2 regions of the Paenibacillus sp. Soil724D2 genome follow, and region 2 is predicted to be linked to the other one. Evidence: riboswitches for the same ligand, from Rfam matches in the RefSeq annotation. Region 2 holds a riboswitch; the other holds the start of a gene.
The links. A riboswitch is a leader RNA that binds a small molecule or an ion and turns the genes downstream of it on or off. The one in region 2 is predicted to bind cyclic di-GMP.
Positions count from the first base shown of each region.

Region 1: it holds a riboswitch for cyclic di-GMP, as region 2 does, so the genes downstream of both, ASG85_RS15985 (hypothetical protein) here and ASG85_RS20995 (transglutaminase-like domain-containing protein) in region 2, are expected to answer to the same signal.

Region 1 covers NZ_LMRY01000015.1:10,871-19,751, reverse strand. Annotated here, with positions in the region: gene ASG85_RS16025 (ABC transporter permease) at 1-759, opposite strand, end outside; gene ASG85_RS16020 (sugar ABC transporter ATP-binding protein) at 780-2,282, opposite strand; gene ASG85_RS16015 (hypothetical protein) at 2,388-2,648, opposite strand; gene ASG85_RS16010 (PspA/IM30 family protein) at 3,135-3,821, opposite strand; gene ASG85_RS16005 (PspC domain-containing protein) at 3,825-4,283, opposite strand; gene ASG85_RS16000 (PspA/IM30 family protein) at 4,286-4,948, opposite strand; gene ASG85_RS15995 (LiaF transmembrane domain-containing protein) at 4,992-5,288, opposite strand; gene ASG85_RS15990 (metallophosphoesterase family protein) at 5,536-6,654, shown strand; gene ASG85_RS15985 (hypothetical protein) at 6,793-7,035, opposite strand; cyclic di-GMP riboswitch class I at 7,082-7,176, opposite strand; gene ASG85_RS15980 (S-layer homology domain-containing protein) at 7,456-8,881, opposite strand, start outside.
Region 2 covers NZ_LMRY01000024.1:37,430-46,310, forward strand. Annotated here, with positions in the region: gene yabQ (spore cortex biosynthesis protein YabQ) at 1-572, shown strand, start outside; gene ASG85_RS20975 (FtsB family cell division protein) at 588-911, shown strand; gene ASG85_RS20980 (S1 domain-containing RNA-binding protein) at 1,020-1,616, shown strand; gene spoIIE (stage II sporulation protein E) at 1,943-4,435, shown strand; gene ASG85_RS20990 (class D sortase) at 4,662-5,366, shown strand; cyclic di-GMP riboswitch class I at 5,446-5,533, shown strand; gene ASG85_RS20995 (transglutaminase-like domain-containing protein) at 5,547-6,353, shown strand; gene ASG85_RS21000 (collagen binding domain-containing protein) at 6,552-8,881, shown strand, end outside.

The sequences.
Region 1 (8,881 bases), on a different contig from region 2:
ATTAAGGCGGGAGGCCATCATAATGCCAGCGATACCGCTAAACACACCAGTCAGCGAGTAGATGACAATTTTCCAATAGTCTACATTAACGCCGGAAAGCCTCGTGGATTCTTCATTGCTTCCAAGGGCAAAGTTATAGCGTCCAATGATCGTCTTCGATAAAATAATGCTGGCGATAATGGCAGCGCCGAAGAAGACGAGAATGGCATTCGGAATTTCGAAGCCAGGAATGATTGAATTAAGAATGGACCCCATCGAAATCTGCGAGAATGCCGGCGTATCGTTAAAATAGATCGGCTTCGTCCCTGAGATGACAAGAGAAAGTCCTTTGGTCACCATCATCATAGCTAGCGTTGCGATGAATGGCGGAATTTTCATCTTCGCAACGAGAAGCCCGCTGATGAGACCGCAAACGGCTCCAGTGGCAATGCCTCCGATAATGCCAAGCGGCATCGGTAAATGCCACGTTGTGATGATGACTCCGGCCATTACCGACGAGAAGGTCATGACGGTTCCGACGGCCAGATCAATCCCAGAGGTGATGATAACGAACGTTGAACCTAGAGCAAGCACGCCGATAACGGCTGTTGATAGCATAATGGCTACAATGTTATTGAATTGAAAGAAATTGCTGGAAGATACCGAGAAGATAATAACCAGCATAATCAAGCTGGCGAATGCCAGCAGCTTCTGTGCAGCGCCGGTTTGACCCGATATCGTGGGTACTATTTTTTTACGTACAAGCCATGTTGACATCATGATTCCTCCTAAGACATCCGCTAACTGATTCGCATCGTAGCGTATTTCATAATCGCTTCCTGGGTGGCGTCCTGTTGACGAAGCTCACCGGTAATTCGCCCTTCGCACATGACCATGATGCGATGGCTCATTCGCAATATTTCGGGCAGCTCCGACGAAATCATAATGATCGATTTCCCCTGTGCGGCTAGCTCATCCAGCAGTTTATAAATCTCCGTTTTTGCGCCAACATCGATACCTCGCGTCGGCTCATCGAAGATGAGAATGTCGCAGTCCCGCAGCAGCCATTTACCGATAACGACCTTCTGCTGATTGCCGCCTGAAAGAAATTTAACTTGCTGATGAATGCTCGGCGTCTTGATTTGAAGCGCTTCCACAAAGTGTGAGGCTGACTGATCAATTTTACCGTCGTTCATCCACCCGAGTAGACGTCTCGCTTTGCGATAAGAGGCAACGGCGATATTTGTCTTCACGTCCATATCCACCATAAGCCCATAACGTTTACGATCCTCTGATAAATAACCGATTCCATGTTTCACGGCATCATGCGGGGCTTTGATCTGCACCTTGTGCCCGTGGATGCGTATGTTGCCCGAGTCAATCGCATCTGCGCCAAAAATGGCCCTCGCCACTTCGGTACGACCAGCTCCCATGAGACCTGCAAAGCCAAGAATCTCGCCTTTTGCCAGATGAAAGGAGACGTCTTTCACGGCAGAACCACGGTTCAGATTCGTAACCTCGAGCACTCTTGTCTCTGAAGCATCGACGGTAATCTGCTGCGTGCTAACATAGAGTTCGCGACCAACCATCATCGCTATGATCTGATCGATGGTCGTATCTTTCGTCTGTACCGTATCGATATAACGACCGTCACGCATGACGGTGATGCGATCGGTAATTCGCTTCAATTCTTCCATCCGGTGAGAAATATAGACGATGCCTACCCCGCGCCCGCGCAGCTGTTCGATGATCCTAAACAGCTCCTCGATTTCCGCGTTGGTTAGTGCAGCCGTCGGCTCATCCATGATGAGCACTTCGGATTGAAATGATAAAGCTTTAGCGATTTCCACCATTTGCTGCTTGGCGACTGTCAGCTCCGACACTTTCGTGCGGGGATCTAGCTGGAGATTCATTTCGTTCAGCAATTGCTGTGCCTGATCATTCAGTTTCCGATCATCGATGAACAGCTTAATTCCCTTCCTCGGCTCGCGCCCAATAAATATATTTTGGGCAATTGTCAAATCCGGCATTAAGTTCAGCTCTTGATGAATCATCGAGATGCCCAGCTGCTGAGCCGCTCTCGTATTGGGGATATTCACTTCCTTGCCTTTCAGGATAATTCTGCCTTCATCTTTCTGATATACACCTGTGGCAATTTTCATTAACGTAGACTTTCCGGCGCCGTTCTCGCCAACAAGCGCGTGCACTTCTCCGGCTGCCAACTCCAGACGACATTGATGGAGGGCATGCACACCAGGAAAATGCTTCTCAATTCCTTCCATCCGGACCAGTGCTTCACTCATGACCTCACCTCGTGTTTCGTTTTAACATTTCGTGCTTATGTGCTTATTCTATCTGCAATCTGCTGGAAAAAGAGTGGATAAATCTCTTCAAAAAAGTTGAAAATCTTATGATTTTACTGATGCCACTGCTCCAAGAGCAGAAGGATGTCCGGCAATAAGGTTGTCCGGATTAAATTTTCCTTTTGGACAATTTTGAAAACCATAAACGATAATAAAAAAAGGCTTGACTGATCCAAATAGAGTTGTATTTTGTGCAACATTATGCAAACAAATCCGCGTAATCGTTGCAATTGTTGCAAAAAATACAACAATTGCAGCTAAAAGTAGCTCTATTGGATGAAAAAAGGAAAAATTGTTGTACTCCATACAACATCTTTTCCTTGGCGAGAAAAACCAACAAAATTGTTGTACGTTGTACAACTTACCATCAAATAACTCGGGGAAAGACAGAACAACTACCTTATAATTCCTCTTCTCCACCAACTTGAACCCTGCAACCTGCAGTCAGTTTCCAGAGAAAAGAAATCAGAAACCAGAAGTCAGAAATCAGCAAACCGCAACCAGAAACCAGAAACCAAAAGCCGAAAACAAAAGCCGAAAACAAAAACTAAAGACTAAAACCAAAACTAAAGATTAATACCAAAACTAAAGACTAAAGACTAAAACCAAAAACTAAAGACTAAAATCAAAACCAGAAAATCAAATCAGTCACCGGATGAAAATTCGTTCATCCACAATTCCAATCAACAAAATCCATTAAAAAGGTTGAAAAGAAGTAAGCTCCACTCCCTATAAGCCAATTTCAAACAAAAAAAGCCCCTCACAAGGAGGGGATTCTAGATAAAACCAAGATTACTCGGCTTCTTTAACGTTTAATTTCTCTTTCAGCAGATTCAACTGCTCATCAACTTTAGCTTGTTTTGCAACATCAACAGGTGTGTAGCTGCCTACTGAACCTGCTGGTACGTAAGGCTTGCGAGCGATTTCTGCTTCAACTTCCAGTTGGATAATCTTCTCTTCCATACGTTGGAAGCCGCGGGATGCGTTGCCGCTCTCGATGACGCCATTGTAGGACACTTGTGCCATTTGTTTTTTGGCTTTAGCCAGTTGAGCGCGGGACACAAGCTCGTTGCGTTTATTACGCAGTTTGTAGAACTCGTCTTTCATTTCGTGCAGCTGCTGTGTTAGCTCATCAGCATGTGCTTTGGAAGCGGCATATAGATCTGTGTACTCAACAATTTTATCTTCGTGGTACAATTTTTCTTCAACGGCTTGGCGAGCGATAGCCTCTTGGCCATTTTTGATCGCTGCGGAAGCTTTTGCTTCGCGGTCAGCCACGAGACGAACAGACTCTTCCAGACGTTGCTTCAGCTTGCGCTCATTGGCGATTTGTCTAGCAACAGTAACTTCAGCTTGCGCGATTTCTTGCTCCATATCCCGTAAATATTGATTCAACATAACGATCGGATCCTCAATTTTATCCAATACCTCGTGAATTGATGCTTTTGTCATATCTTTCATTCTTGTAAATACTCCCATGGTTTACACGTCTCCTTTTTTAATATCAATTGGTTGTTGTTCGAAGCGAGCGACTTTGGCTCTCAGTTCTTCTACTTCTCTTTGCAGAGCTTTCTTTTCAATGTCTTTCATCATCTCGTCAATGTTGTTTACTTTCCCTGCGTCGTACGGAGCATTGTAGCCCGTTTGTTGTGGCGCATGGCTAGGGTGGTGCGGCTTGTGAGAGTTCCATGCCCCGCCATTATAGCCTTGACGGCCATATGAGCCAGCATAAGGATCAAATGGCGGCTGATCGTACCCAGGTTCCTTTGGAATAACAAGTGCAGCTACAAAGTAGATGAAAATGACTGTTCCTCCAGTGAAGATTGTGGTAATCACCACTAACAAACGTAATAGCGTTGCATCTACATTCATGGCCTCGGCGAGTCCACCGCATAGGCCAGTAACTTTCTTATCTCTTCGTGAGCGGTATAGTTTGCTCATGATTACTTGGCTCCCTCCTGCTGCAGTCTGTTTCTAAGAGCTTCCATTTCAGCATCTACTGCCGGGTTCCCCCCGCTATAGTAGCTTTCGCGCCCCATTCGTCTTACATCGCGGAGCGTTCTGGCATGCAGCTCCATATCGGATACGCGCTCTTCCAAGCGACCGAACATCCGTGGTGTCGCATCCTGCGTCACACTGCTTCTAGCATGCAGTCTTTGCTGCAACCGTGCGGACTCCATTCGCGCTAAGTAGTAGCTGCGTTTGTCTGCCACTTCCTTGTAATCCGCTTTAAGCTGCTGCAGCTCTTCATCTAAATCAAGGATGGACTGCTTTGCTTGGTCGTACAATTCATGATACTGCTCACTTTTCTCTTCGGCTTGCAGCTTTTCTTGAAGCACGATCCTTGCCATATGTTCTTCGCCGGCCTTCAGAGCCAACAGCGCCTGATGCTCGCGCTTCTCTTTGGTTTCCAGCGCCGTCAGATATTGCTGTCGGAGTGAAGCGGCGTGGCTTACACATTGTTGATACAGTCTCTCGGACTGTTGAAGCTGCTCACGCTGCGCTGCTAAGTACTGGTCAATCAAGCGGACCGGGTCTTCCGATCGCTCCAAATGTTCATTCAGTGTTGCTACGGTAATGTCTCTCATTCGCCTAAATAGGCTCATCTCTCATACCACCTTTTTCACTCTCTGTATTCGTTTCATTCCATTACACAGTTCTTCTTGTTAACATCGAAACTCCGTAACCTATCAACCCAATCGCCAGTAAAATGATGATCCAACCAGCTAACTTACCTATCAGGATGATAGCGCCAAGCCCTGCAATAATCCAACCGATTTTGCTGCCGTTCTGTATGCCTACATAACCAAGGCCAACCATTCCTATTGGAATCAAGTATCCCATCACCGAGCCAATAAATGGTCCCATGTGAACGCCTAGCTTATTTAACAGAATCAGTGCACCGAATGCGATTAGCAGAGCGGCTAAGCCTGTATTTCTTTTCATCGTTTCGTCACCGCCTTTCGTTGTTTGCTTTGTTGTTTGCTGTGCTCTTGTTCATGTCTTTATTTTAGGTAAAAACGAAGCTTTCCAAAACGGACTAACGACGGTATTTGTTCCTAGACCTTAGTCGGGGCGCATCTAAGACCTGTGTCAGGCAAAAACAGTGTTTATACGACAGACGTTTTGGTTAAATACTTAACGAACTCGGTCACCAACGCTTTTATCCTGGGAAAAGGAAGGTTTAACTTAGATGAAACAACGATTACAAACGTTAACTATACGCATCCTATTATCCGCTCTATTCCTTCTATTACTCCCTACTTATGCTTGGGAAGCAACGGCGATAGCGCCTGTTTCGAAATCGTTTAAGGCGGATATTCTTAGTAAAGAGCCATTGCCTATGGTAAAACTTTTTCGTACTGTTCCCAAAAAAACGTCCACGGCAAGTAACGCGCCTCTCTTTTCTTTTTCCGTGCTGAGCGATATACATGTGGGTGCAAAAGACGAAGATTCTCAAAAGCGCTTCCGTGCTGCTTTAGCCGATCACCGTCTTATTCGACCTGACAGCAAACTTATGGTACTGAATGGTGACCTTAGCAATGGCAACGAAGCCGATAATCGGAGTCTGGTCAGCGTTATGAGCGAACACCCTTTACCTCCCGTACATGCAACGATGGGAAATCATGAGTATTATGGAATGTGGCAGACGAAGAGTGGCGGTCAAGATACCAGCAGGCTGAATCCGAATTGGACAAGCCAAAAGGCCATTGACCTATTCCATCAGATGTTTAATTATGAAAAGCCCTACCATGAGCTCGTCATGGAGGACTATCACTTTCTATTTCTTGGGGGTGAGTTTTATCGCGATGTGGATCCTAACGTGAAAGAAGACGCTTATCTATCCACTGAACAGCTTACTTGGTTTCAAGATAAATTGAAGGAAGCTGCGGCTGCGGCGCCGGACAAGCCTATCTTCGTGTTCCTGCATCAACCGCTCGTTCATACCGTGGACGGCTCGGATCAAGAGCTCGGAGTTGTACAGCATGAAGAGCTTAGGGCGATTGTAAATGCGTATCCGAATCCGAATGTGGTGTTCTTCAGTGGACATACCCACTGGAATTTGGAGACTACAAAGCAGATTAAACAGCTGGAGTTCCTAGCAGTATCTAGCGCCTCTGTCCACGAAATATGGAATTCGAAAAATGAGCCTGAAGGCAGCGCGGCTAGCCAGAGTATTGTTGTGGACGTTTATACGGATCGTATTGTGATTCAGGGGCGTGAGCATTCGGAGAAGAGATGGATTGAGCCGCCATTTGTGAAGCGTTATGGGGCGGAATTGAAAAAACTACCGAGCGTTGCCGCTAGGTAGTTAATGATCATTTATAACTTCGTTCAACAAAGAAATTACAAAAATATTTAGAGCAGTTTTTGTAATCTAACAAAATCTTGCCGCATTTGCTGCGGGTCGCATGTATCGTACGGAAAGATAGTAATTGAAACAACTCATTTATGAAGCAAAAAAAGTTTTATCCGGAAAACCGTCTCCCTCTGCATAACATCTTGCAATAGCAGAAGCAGCCTTCATGAACATATGGTCTTTGGTTGTACCTGGGACTCTCTCTAGCTGCCGAAATTCCTCATGAACTAGATTAAATTCAATTTCACCCAAACTTTCTTCTGTTGGACCAAATTTGTATATGACCTTTTCGGCATCGTCGAATACTTTAATCAGCATAAGATATGTTGCCATTTTGAGACCCTCCTTTCTTTTTTGGCAATAAAAAAACAAGCCCCTAAAGAGTATCCCGGCTATCATCCCATGACATGTGATTCATGGCTTAGACCCGTGGCTTTGCGTCTCCACCTTTCGATGGATTTGCCTTTGTTCATTATTGCTTGATATTAGGTGTGTTTGAGTGATTATTTCTAGTTGTAAAGAACTATCTATTTCCATGGTATTCCATAAAATAATGAAATTCAACATTTTTCTACAAAAAAGAGGTAATCCGTACACAAAGTGTGTGATTTCATACAAAAAAGTTTAAGTAGAACAATGTTCTTGGCGTTACGCCCTTCTCCATTCATACCATACCATCGTACTGATATCCATCCTCCAAATAAGAAACGACCGTCCCAACTAGGGTACGGTCGCCAAATTCGCCTGCTACATTTAATTAATAAATTTTAAAACCTTCAAAGATTGATACAGTATCTTAGCACTTTGTCCTCGATCCGCGAGTGTTGTAGGGGAGAAGGTTGAATCGGTAAGACCATTAACAATGCCTTCCTGTATACCAACTGCAACTGCCTCTCTTGCCCATGGTTGAATGCTCAATTGATCTCCAAATTTGTTAATAGCCGCGTTCTTTTCCGTTTCCGTTAATTGTTTGGTGTATCCGCCTGCTTGCAGCATACTGTGAACCATTTTCATCATTTCCTGACGGGTAATCGGTTGGTTTGGTTTAAAGGTACCATCCTCATATCCACTTACTAAACCAGCCTCAACAGCAGCATACACGGGCGCAGCATACCATGCGTTTGTTTGTACATCATTAAATTTTGCAGGCAATCCACTCTTTGGCTGAATGCCAAGCCCTCTTATGAGTAAGGCAGCAAATTCAGCACGTGTAACTGGACTATCATATCCAAAAGAACCGTTATCATAACCAGAAACAATGAATTTAGATGCCAGGGTTTCAATTGCTTCCTTGGCAAAATGAGACGAAGGTACATCTTCAAAAGTTTTTACATTCTTCACTAAGGAATAAATGGAATTACCCTTACGTATCATATTTGCTTGCAGTGTTCCATCTTCACTAACCGTGAAAAACGTTGGAACTGGATAGTAAGTATTTGTAATGGGATCAAATACCACACCAGCCAAATTCTTGATAGCAGTAATGTTCGTCAGCCCAGGAACCAATAGGGAATGCTGAATGTAAGAGTTTACTGTGGTTATCTCGGTTTGTTTATCCCCAGACACCGCTTGTATTGTAAAATCAATTGGTTTTAATACTTGCTCTACAGAGGATTTTTGAAGCAGGATACCAAAAGACTTTTCTAACTCGGCATCAATTTTGCTTAAAGATACTGTGATTTTTGTAGTATCTATAGCTAGACCTTGTTGTTGAACTGCTTGTTTGATCGAATCCGCACTAAACTTTACTTCCCCTATTGAAGATTGAACGTGAATCATGGTTTCGGCATTCAAGGAGGCTGCTTGTGTGATTGCAGATGCACTTAACTCCGTTTGAGCAAAGTCCCCTTGTCCTTGAATCTCTATAACAACCGTTTTAATCAAAGAATCCACTTGACTCAGTAATTGCTTAGCAATGATTTCAGCCAATTGTTTATTTGTAAATGTAAGCTTGACTACAATTTGTCCCTTATCGTTAGTACTTATCTCCACTTTTGGTACAGTTGAATCTGGTACCGTTCCTGAACCTGAACCTGAACCTGAATCTGATCCTGAACCTGGATTTGGATTTGGATTTGGATCTGGAACATGAATTGGATCTGTTCCCTGATCTGGAGTCCCTATAGTCTCAATACTCTCCAATACCGATAGATTTTTGCTTTCTCCGGATGTATTCACA
Region 2 (8,881 bases):
CCCTAAATGTTCAGTTCCATACGATCTTCATGATGTTTCTGAGCGGAATCGCCATAGGTGCGATCTTCGATGTGTTTCGTGTGCTCTCTGGCAAGCTGAGACTGCCGCGATGGACGATTCCGTTCATTGATATGGTTTATTGGATTGTGGCGACAATCCTCGTGTTCCGCCTGCTCATTTACAGTAATGAAGGACAAGTTCGTGTATTTATTTTTCTAGGGATGGGGATCGGTATATGTTTTTATTTCGCATTCCTCAGCACTTGGGTTATCCGGATTACGCTGCTTCTCATTCGAATTACGATTGCTATCTACCGTTTCATTGCTAAAACTGTCGAAATTATCCTGATTAAACCGATTATTGGCTTATATCGTCTAACTGTGATTATTTTGGGCTTTTTACTAGCTGTAGCTATATTCCTTTATAGAATTGTGCTACAATTGCTTTATCCTGTGTGGAGATTACTCATTTGGATGACTCGGCCTGTGCATAAATATTTTGTTATCCCTGTTTGGTTGAAGAAACTTAAGGGTAATATCATATTGATCTTACGCAGGTTATTCTCAAAGTAGGAGGCATTCCTATTCATGCATGCTAAAGCAACCGTTCCATCCAAGCGCAGCAACAGTGTAGGCTCGAAACGAAGACTGCGTTTTCTAATGATTTTTGTCCTATGTTTTATGAGCTGGGCTGTTGTGAACATCTGGGGGCAGTTCGCTAAGCTGCAAGAGAAGAGTAGTGTCGTAGCGAATATGGAGCAACAGCTTGTTGAGGCCAAGAAACTCAAAGAGCAAACAACGAAAGAAATCGCTCGACTTCATAATGACGAGTATTTGGATCAAATTATTCGTCGAGATTTTCATTATAGTAAAACCGGAGAGACGCCACTAAGTGTCTCAAAGTCGCAATAAAAATCAACAAGAAGAAGAGGCTGTTGCCGTGTTGACCGTGGTTTCTGCATCGGTTATAATCGGCGTAGCCAGTGTTTTCAACATTTTAAGGGAGGAACATTTTACTTTATGGCAATTGAAGTTGGCACCAAGTTAGAGGGTAGAGTGACGGGGATTACTCACTTTGGAGCATTCGTCGAGCTTGCTGAAGGAGTTACCGGTCTTGTTCACATTTCGGAGATCGCGGACAACTATGTGAAAGACGTTAATGACCATTTAAAGCTGGATGACAAAGTATTGGTCAAAGTGATTAACGTGGACAAGGATGGCAAGATCGGACTGTCGATCAAGCAGACGGTTGACAAGCCAGTTGAGGAAAGACCAGCTCGTCCTGAACGTACAGGTGGCAGCAGCTATCAAGGACGTCCAAGTGGAGATCGTCCAGGAGGCTACCAAGGTGGTCGTCCAAGTAGCGGCGGAGAACGTAGTGGTCCTCCAAGCGGTGGTCCCGGTGGTGGTGGCGGTCGTCCAGGTGGCGGCGGTGGCTTCAATCGAGGCGGTGGCGGTGGTGGTCGCGGCGGCTTTAACAAGCAGCAAGGCGGAGCTAGACCGTTTTCGTTCGAAGATAAAGTATCTCGGTTCCTTAAAGATAGTGAAGAGCGGATTTCGTCTTTGAAAAAGAACACCGAGTCCAAACGCGGTGGCCGAGGCGGAAGAAGAGATTAATAGATGCGGTAACGAACCACATTCGCTTAGGCGGGTGTGGTTTTTTTTATCCAAGCGTCAAATCGTTAAAATAACGTAAAGAACAATCGACATGGAATTACGGGTATCTCCCCCATACGCAGGGCGAAAGTTCGAGGCAATCAGACTTTTGGAAACGTTTTCGATACGGTAAAACGAGACTAGGCAAGGGCTGAGGCGTGGTGACAAGGCGAACGCGGCTTGTCGGAAATTTCTTTGAATCTATCAACTCATTCTGACAAACTTTCTGCTAGATTGTCTCTATACTAGAGAAACAAATAAGGAATGAATGGATGGTGTTCGAAAACATGCAGAGAAGAAGCTTAGGCACAGTGATTGGTGGCGGTTGGTCGGGATTGTGGCAGAAAGCGAAAACAGGCGCACATAGCGCTGCCGTGGAAAATCGATTCGTACAAGCCTTTGTAGCTAAGAAGTGGTCTTTACTGCTCATCGTGATGGCTTTCTTACTCGGTCGTGCGATGATTTTGGAACAGCTATCTCCGTTTGCGCTTGCGTTCATTGCTGTCATTTATTTTACAAGGAGAGATATTTTACACTGGGTAGGTGTCGCTGCATTTGCTGGAAGCCTATTCTCGCTGAGTTCGAATACCGGTTATCTAGTTACGGAGATCATCGTTTTCTTACTTATCCAAAAAGCTTTGGAGAAATTTGAACGCTCCGATATTTCCTTAGCACCGCTTCTTGTATTCAGCTCGACCTTGCTGGTTCAGCTCTTTGCAGAGCTTGTAGTCTCAAACTTAAGCTGGTATACGCTAATGATGGTTTCCGTTGAGGCACTGCTAAGTCTAGTGCTGACGCTAATTTTTATTCAAGCAATTCCTGTATTTACGCTTACCCGCAAGAACTACCATTTGAAGCATGAGGAAATTATATGTCTGATTATCTTGTTAGCTTCTGTGATGACAGGAACGGTGAGCTGGGTTGTGGGTCCAATCACCGTAGAACATGTGCTTTCTCGTTATTTAATACTATTATTTGCGCTGGTGGGAGGAGCGCCATTCGGAGCCTCGGTAGGTGTCATAACAGGATTAATCCTAAGTCTTGCGAATAGTAATGCGGTTTATCAAATGAGTTTACTGGCTTTCTCGGGGATGTTAGCAGGGCTTCTCAAGGATGGTAATCGATTGGCTGTTGCATTCGGAATGCTGCTCGGGTCATCGATACTTGCTTTCTATATGGGATCCGGGGCAGATGTGATCAACTCAACATGGGAGTCGCTTGCAGCTGTTGCACTCTTTCTGTTAACACCGCGGAGTTTGATTCTGACTCTTGCTAAATATGTGCCCGGCACGCAGGAGAATCTGAAATCCCAACAGGACTATGCGAAGCGGGTTCGGGATGTTACAGCAGGACGTGTGGAACAGTTCTCTGAAGTGTTCCGCCAGCTGGCGCGCAGCTTTAAGCAGTTGACGACGGATGATGCGGTGAGCCGCAAGGAGGAGGATGTTGGTCATTTCATGAATGCGGTTGCGCAGAAGGCTTGTGATTCCTGCTGGAAAAAGAGCCAGTGCTGGGATCAAAAATTTTACCAAACCTATACGTATATGACCGATATGATGACCCAAATTGAGATGAAGGAGAGTATGACGAAGAAGAATATTCCACCAGAGTGGAGGAAGGTATGTATACGCACGGATCAAGTGCTGGATGTGATGAAGCAGCAGTATAGCTTGTACAAGAATGATTTGCATTGGAAAAAGCAGATTATGGATAGCCGACATCTCGTAGCGGATCAGCTTTCGGGCGTGTCCCAAGTCATGGAGGACTTGGCCAAGGAGATTAAACGGGAAGGACAGGAGCTGTTCCTTCAAGAAGAGCAAATTCGTAATGCCCTGGAGGAGCTGGGCTTATCCATCCATACCATCGATATCATTTCCTTGGATGAAGGAAATATCGAGATTGAGATCATTCATCAATACACGAAGGGCTTCGATGAATGTCGGAAAATCATTGCGCCGCTCTTGAGCGAAATTATCGGCGAGAACGTCGCCGTCATGCGCGAGGAAATGCATGAGCGCGGCGAGGGCTACAGCACGGTCGTATTCGGCTCCGCCAAGGAATACGAGGTTGAGACCGGGGTCGCCGGCGCAGCCAAAGGCGGCGACCTCTTCTCGGGCGACAGCTTCTCCACGGTGGAGCTGGGCAATGGCAAGTATGCCGTGGCGCTAAGCGACGGCATGGGCAACGGCGAGCGCGCGCGTGCGGAGAGCCAGACGGCTCTGAGCATCCTCCAGCAGCTGCTGCAGTCAGGGATGGACGAGAAGCTGGCGATCAAGTCGCTGAACTCGGTGTTGATGCTGCGCTCTTCGGATGAGATGTACGCGACCGTAGATATGGCCTTGATCGACATGTACAGTGCAAACACAACGTTCATGAAGATTGGCTCTACCCCTAGCTTCATTAAGCGCGGAACGGAAGTGATTTCAATATCGGCGAATAACCTGCCAGTCGGCATCCTGAGTGAGATAGATGTTGATTTGGTCTCGATTCCGCTCCAATCGGGTGATATCCTTGTCATGATGACAGATGGGATCTACGATGCACCGGGACATGCGGTAAATAAAGAGATGTGGATGAAGCGGATGATACAGGAAATTGATACGACGATGCCGCAGGATTTTGCGGACTGCTTATTAGAAAGAATTTTCCGCCACCATCATGGCGAAATTCAAGATGATATGACCGTCGTTGTGGCACGAGTCGAGAAGAGGCAGCCTGAGTGGGCTACATTCCGCTGGCCAGGAATTACGCGAATGGAGCGTCCTAAGACGGTTAGCTAATGGAGGAATAGAAGCCATAACAGCTCATTTGCTGTTATGGCTTTTTATGTGCCGTTATTCCCTTAGGAGCATAGCGAGTGATGCTATTTCGAAACTAGTAAATTAATGCTCAATAAAGGTTGCGCTCAGAATTAGAAGCATGCTTAACTTATTAATATGTCTGGGTTGGCTGATGCTAAGCTTCCCTGGAGTGTCATTGAGAACCAAGAGAAAGGTGGCACCACTGATGATTAGAAAAGAGCTATCTCTGTTATTTATCGTTCTTGGGATTATCATTTTTCTCTATCCAACGTTAAACGATCGTTATGAGAGCTATCAGCAGAACAAAATTTTGAAACAATGGCAGGAAAATCTGCAGGATATGGATCAAACAGGCACTGTCCTCGAGGAGGAGGCAGATCCGGGCTTGGTCGTACCTTCTTCCAGTCCCGCAGCAGTGGAATCTCTGCCGACAAGCAGCCAGCTGAGCAGCCAACCAAGCCCCTTGGCCGTGAAAACGACACCGAAGCCTGTAACATTGCCGCAGAAGAATATAGAGGGTGTCCTCACTATCGATAAAATTGATCTGAAGCTCCCTATTCTAACAGATGCAACCGTGAATAATTTGAAGATTTCCGTCGCCAGCATAGCCAATACAGGCAAAGCAGGCGCTGTTGGTAATTATGCCATTGCGGGTCATCGAAACCTGACCTACGGAAAAAATTTTAATAGATTAGATGAAGTAACCGAAGGGGATTTCATAGAAGTGAATACAGGGAGCAAAACGTATATCTACAAAGTAGTGGACAAACAGTATGTCCTCCCAGAGGATGTTTGGGTGCTGAAGGGCAACGGCAAAGATCGGGAGATTACGCTAATAACTTGCCATCCAATGGAAAATCCGACTCATCGTATTGCGATCAAGGGAATCATGGTGCAGTCGAAGGAATAAAATGTAATATTTTGTCTATTCAGAGAGACAAGCCTATGTTAAGATTGCACTATAGTGATTATAGGGAGTCGGTGCGTTCCTCCGATAAAGGCAAATCTAGCGAAAACTAGAGACGCAAAACTAAAGGGCCTTCCTTAGCCGAACTAAGTTGGCAGCCAGTTACCGAAAGGGGATTTTTTTGTGTTTAAAAAGCCAATTATAAGAACGATCATGGCAACTTTTCTGTTTGCTCTTGCTCCGCAAGGGATATTTGCAGCTTCCAATCCTTCCGTGATTGATAAAGATGCTCTGAATAAAGGGATTATCTCGGTTCATTATTCAAACGATAAGAACTCCAAAGTTCTCGTGCGAATCATGAGAGAAAATGTTAAATATGATTACACCTTCGTAGAAGGGGATCAGTACCCTTTGCAGCTTGGAAACGGCCAGTATAAAGTGCTGATAGGTGAGTCCATTGGGGCTAATAAATATAAAGTTGTAGCGCAAGAACAAATCGATTTAGAAATGGAAGACGAGAATGCCGTATTTCTGCAGTCCATTCCGTTGATCGATTGGAACGATGAATCGAAGGCGGTCGTTGAGGCTAAGCAATTAGTTGGAGATAAAGAAAAAGATATCGACAAAATAAGAGCCATTTATGGATATATCACCACGCATTTTCAGTATGATTACGAGAAGGCCCAAACTGTAGCAGATAGTTATATACCTAATCTGGATACGGTCTATGCAGAGTCCAAGGGAATTTGTTATGACTTTGCAGCTACTTTTGCGGCTATGGCAAGAAGTGAGGGGATTCCAACCCGTCTGGTTATGGGATATGAAAGTCATGCGCCAGATACTTATCATGCGTGGAATCAAGTCTTCCTGAAGGAAAGTAAGGAATGGGTGACGATTGATACGACGTATGACGCTGTTCATATACAAGCCGGTGAAACGATAGATGTCATAAAAAATGATTCTAATTATCAGATATCCAGAATATATTAAGTGAAATGATGAAACCTGATCTCATAACTGAGAACAGGTTTTTTTGTGCTTTCCATGTTGAAAAACAATAAATCCCAATATTTACAATACATCTTGTATCATATATCATTGATAATGATACATTTTGTTTCAAAGTCATAAGAGGTAGCACACATAAATAATCTCTATAAAAAATTGATCCATGAATGGAGGTATGAAATGATGTTGAAGAAAAAGACGAGTGCGTTGCTGATTACTTTATTAATTTTTATGCAGAGTATTTACGGGATTGGCTTTATTACTAAGGCCAGTGCGAACACGATTTCAAACAATATTCTTGACAGCGTGACGATGGCTGTATATGACAGCGCAGGTCAAGTCGTGACCGGCAATGTTTACGAGCCAAACTCCACAATACAGCTTGACTATACGTGGTCTCTGCCTAACGGTCATGGGTACAAAGGTGGTGATACGTATACATTCACACTGCCGCAGCAATTTTTACTATTCAACGATATTCCTGGTGTTTTGGTCATGGGGCAGGACCAGATAGGAACTTTCCATGTTGATCAAGCTAGTCATCAAGCGGTGATCACTTTTAACAACTACATCGAAAGCCATGACAATGTACATGGCACGCTCACGTTCAGAACACATTTAGATACAAGTAAACTTACTGAAAGCACGACGGTAACGATTACCATTCCGATTCAATCTGGTGATCAGATTTTCACTCTTCATCTTAAACCTTCTGTCACTTCCACAATTGAAAAAAGAGGTGTATCTTCTGGATTTAATTCGAAAGATATTCATTGGACCGTGGATGTGAATAAGACGCTGGATTCTGTTCAGAACGCAGTGGTGACGGATCCTATCCCACCGGGTTTATCTGTTCCAGTTACTGTAGCAGTCTATGATCTAGGGGTTCACTTAGATGGAACTGTCGTACAAGGAGCATTAGTGGATGCCAGCAAGTATACAGTAACTAGAACAGGAGCAGATCTTTCTATTCGATTCGCGGAATCTCCTATTCACACGGCTTACCGCATTCAATATACGACGCCAATAACCGATTTTGACAAAGCAACCTTTGTGAATACGGCAACCTTCGGGGGAAGTAATAAAAACCCAGCTCAGACCTCTGCGACAGTCCATGTAACGCGTGGCAGCTCTTTGGATAAAATTGCGGAAAGCTATAGTCCCATTACGCAGATTATTAATTGGGGAATCAAATATAATTATAATGAAAGGACTATTGCCCAATCAGCAGCATTCCTAAAAGATTTATTCAATGATACACAAGAAATAGTTGCAGGATCCCTTCATATCTATCCAGTAACGTTCAATCCAAGTGGCAATGAGACACTGGGAAGTGAATTGCCGAGTGGGGAGTACACCATTACAACGGAAGCAGCTGCTGGCAAGAAAGGATTTAAACTGCAATTTAATCATAATATTTCATCGGCATATAAAATTAATTATCAGACCAAGGCAAGTAGTCCAGTTTTGAAAAATATGATCATAACGAATAGCGTTACGTCCGGCAGCGGAGAAAGTGATTCAGCATCTCGGCCTGTTGAACAGGGGGCTGTTTACAAGTATCCTGGAACCGCAGATTACAACGCCAAAACCGTAGCTTGGAATATTATCATCAATAGAGACAGTCAAGTAATGAAAAATATGGTTGTGACCGATACTTTTTCAAATAAAGGACTGCGTTTTATACCCAGTTCAATAGTCATTAAAAAAGGAAATGTGGTCTTGCCGTCGACGGATTATATCCTCAATAGTGTCGAAGATGAAGGGTTCACAGTGAAATTCAAGAATACGATCTCAGAACCTCTTTCGATTACTTACACAACATATTTTAATATAGATTTGATTAGCCCACCGGGGAATGCAAATTTTATTAATTCAGCTAAGGTGGATTGGGTCGATAGCGCTAATGCAGGAAAGTCGCAAACGGCAATAGCAACATTTATCCCAAGAGATGAAGTGAAGAACAATGGGTTTAAATACGGTGCTTACAACGCTGTTACTAAAGAACTCACATGGACAGTGGGAGTCAACTATAACGGAAAAACTATTACAAATGCTAGTGTTCAAGATACGTTAGAGTCCAATCAAAAGTTTACCAACGATTCGTTAAAAGTATATAAGATGAACATCCCGCCAAATGGTATCCCTTTAGCCCCAACTCCAGCAGATGAAATAGACCTTTCGAAATATAAATACACAGTGGATAGCCAAAACAAGCTAGTTATTCTTTTTCAACAAGCCATTTCAGAACCTTATTACATCGTTTTTAAAACGAGTCTGCAAGGTCAACTGATTAACAGCACGGTTACTAATACGGCTAGAGCATTCAACGGAACTGAGCCAGTTACAAACAATCTCAGCGCGACCCTGCCCATTCCTAAAGGTGGAGAATATGTGACTAAAAGTGGAGGGCAAAGCGGAGATAAAATAAACTGGACAGTCCAAATTAATTATGGTCAATCTACGTTGAACGATGCAAAAATCATCGATATACCGTCAATAAATCAACA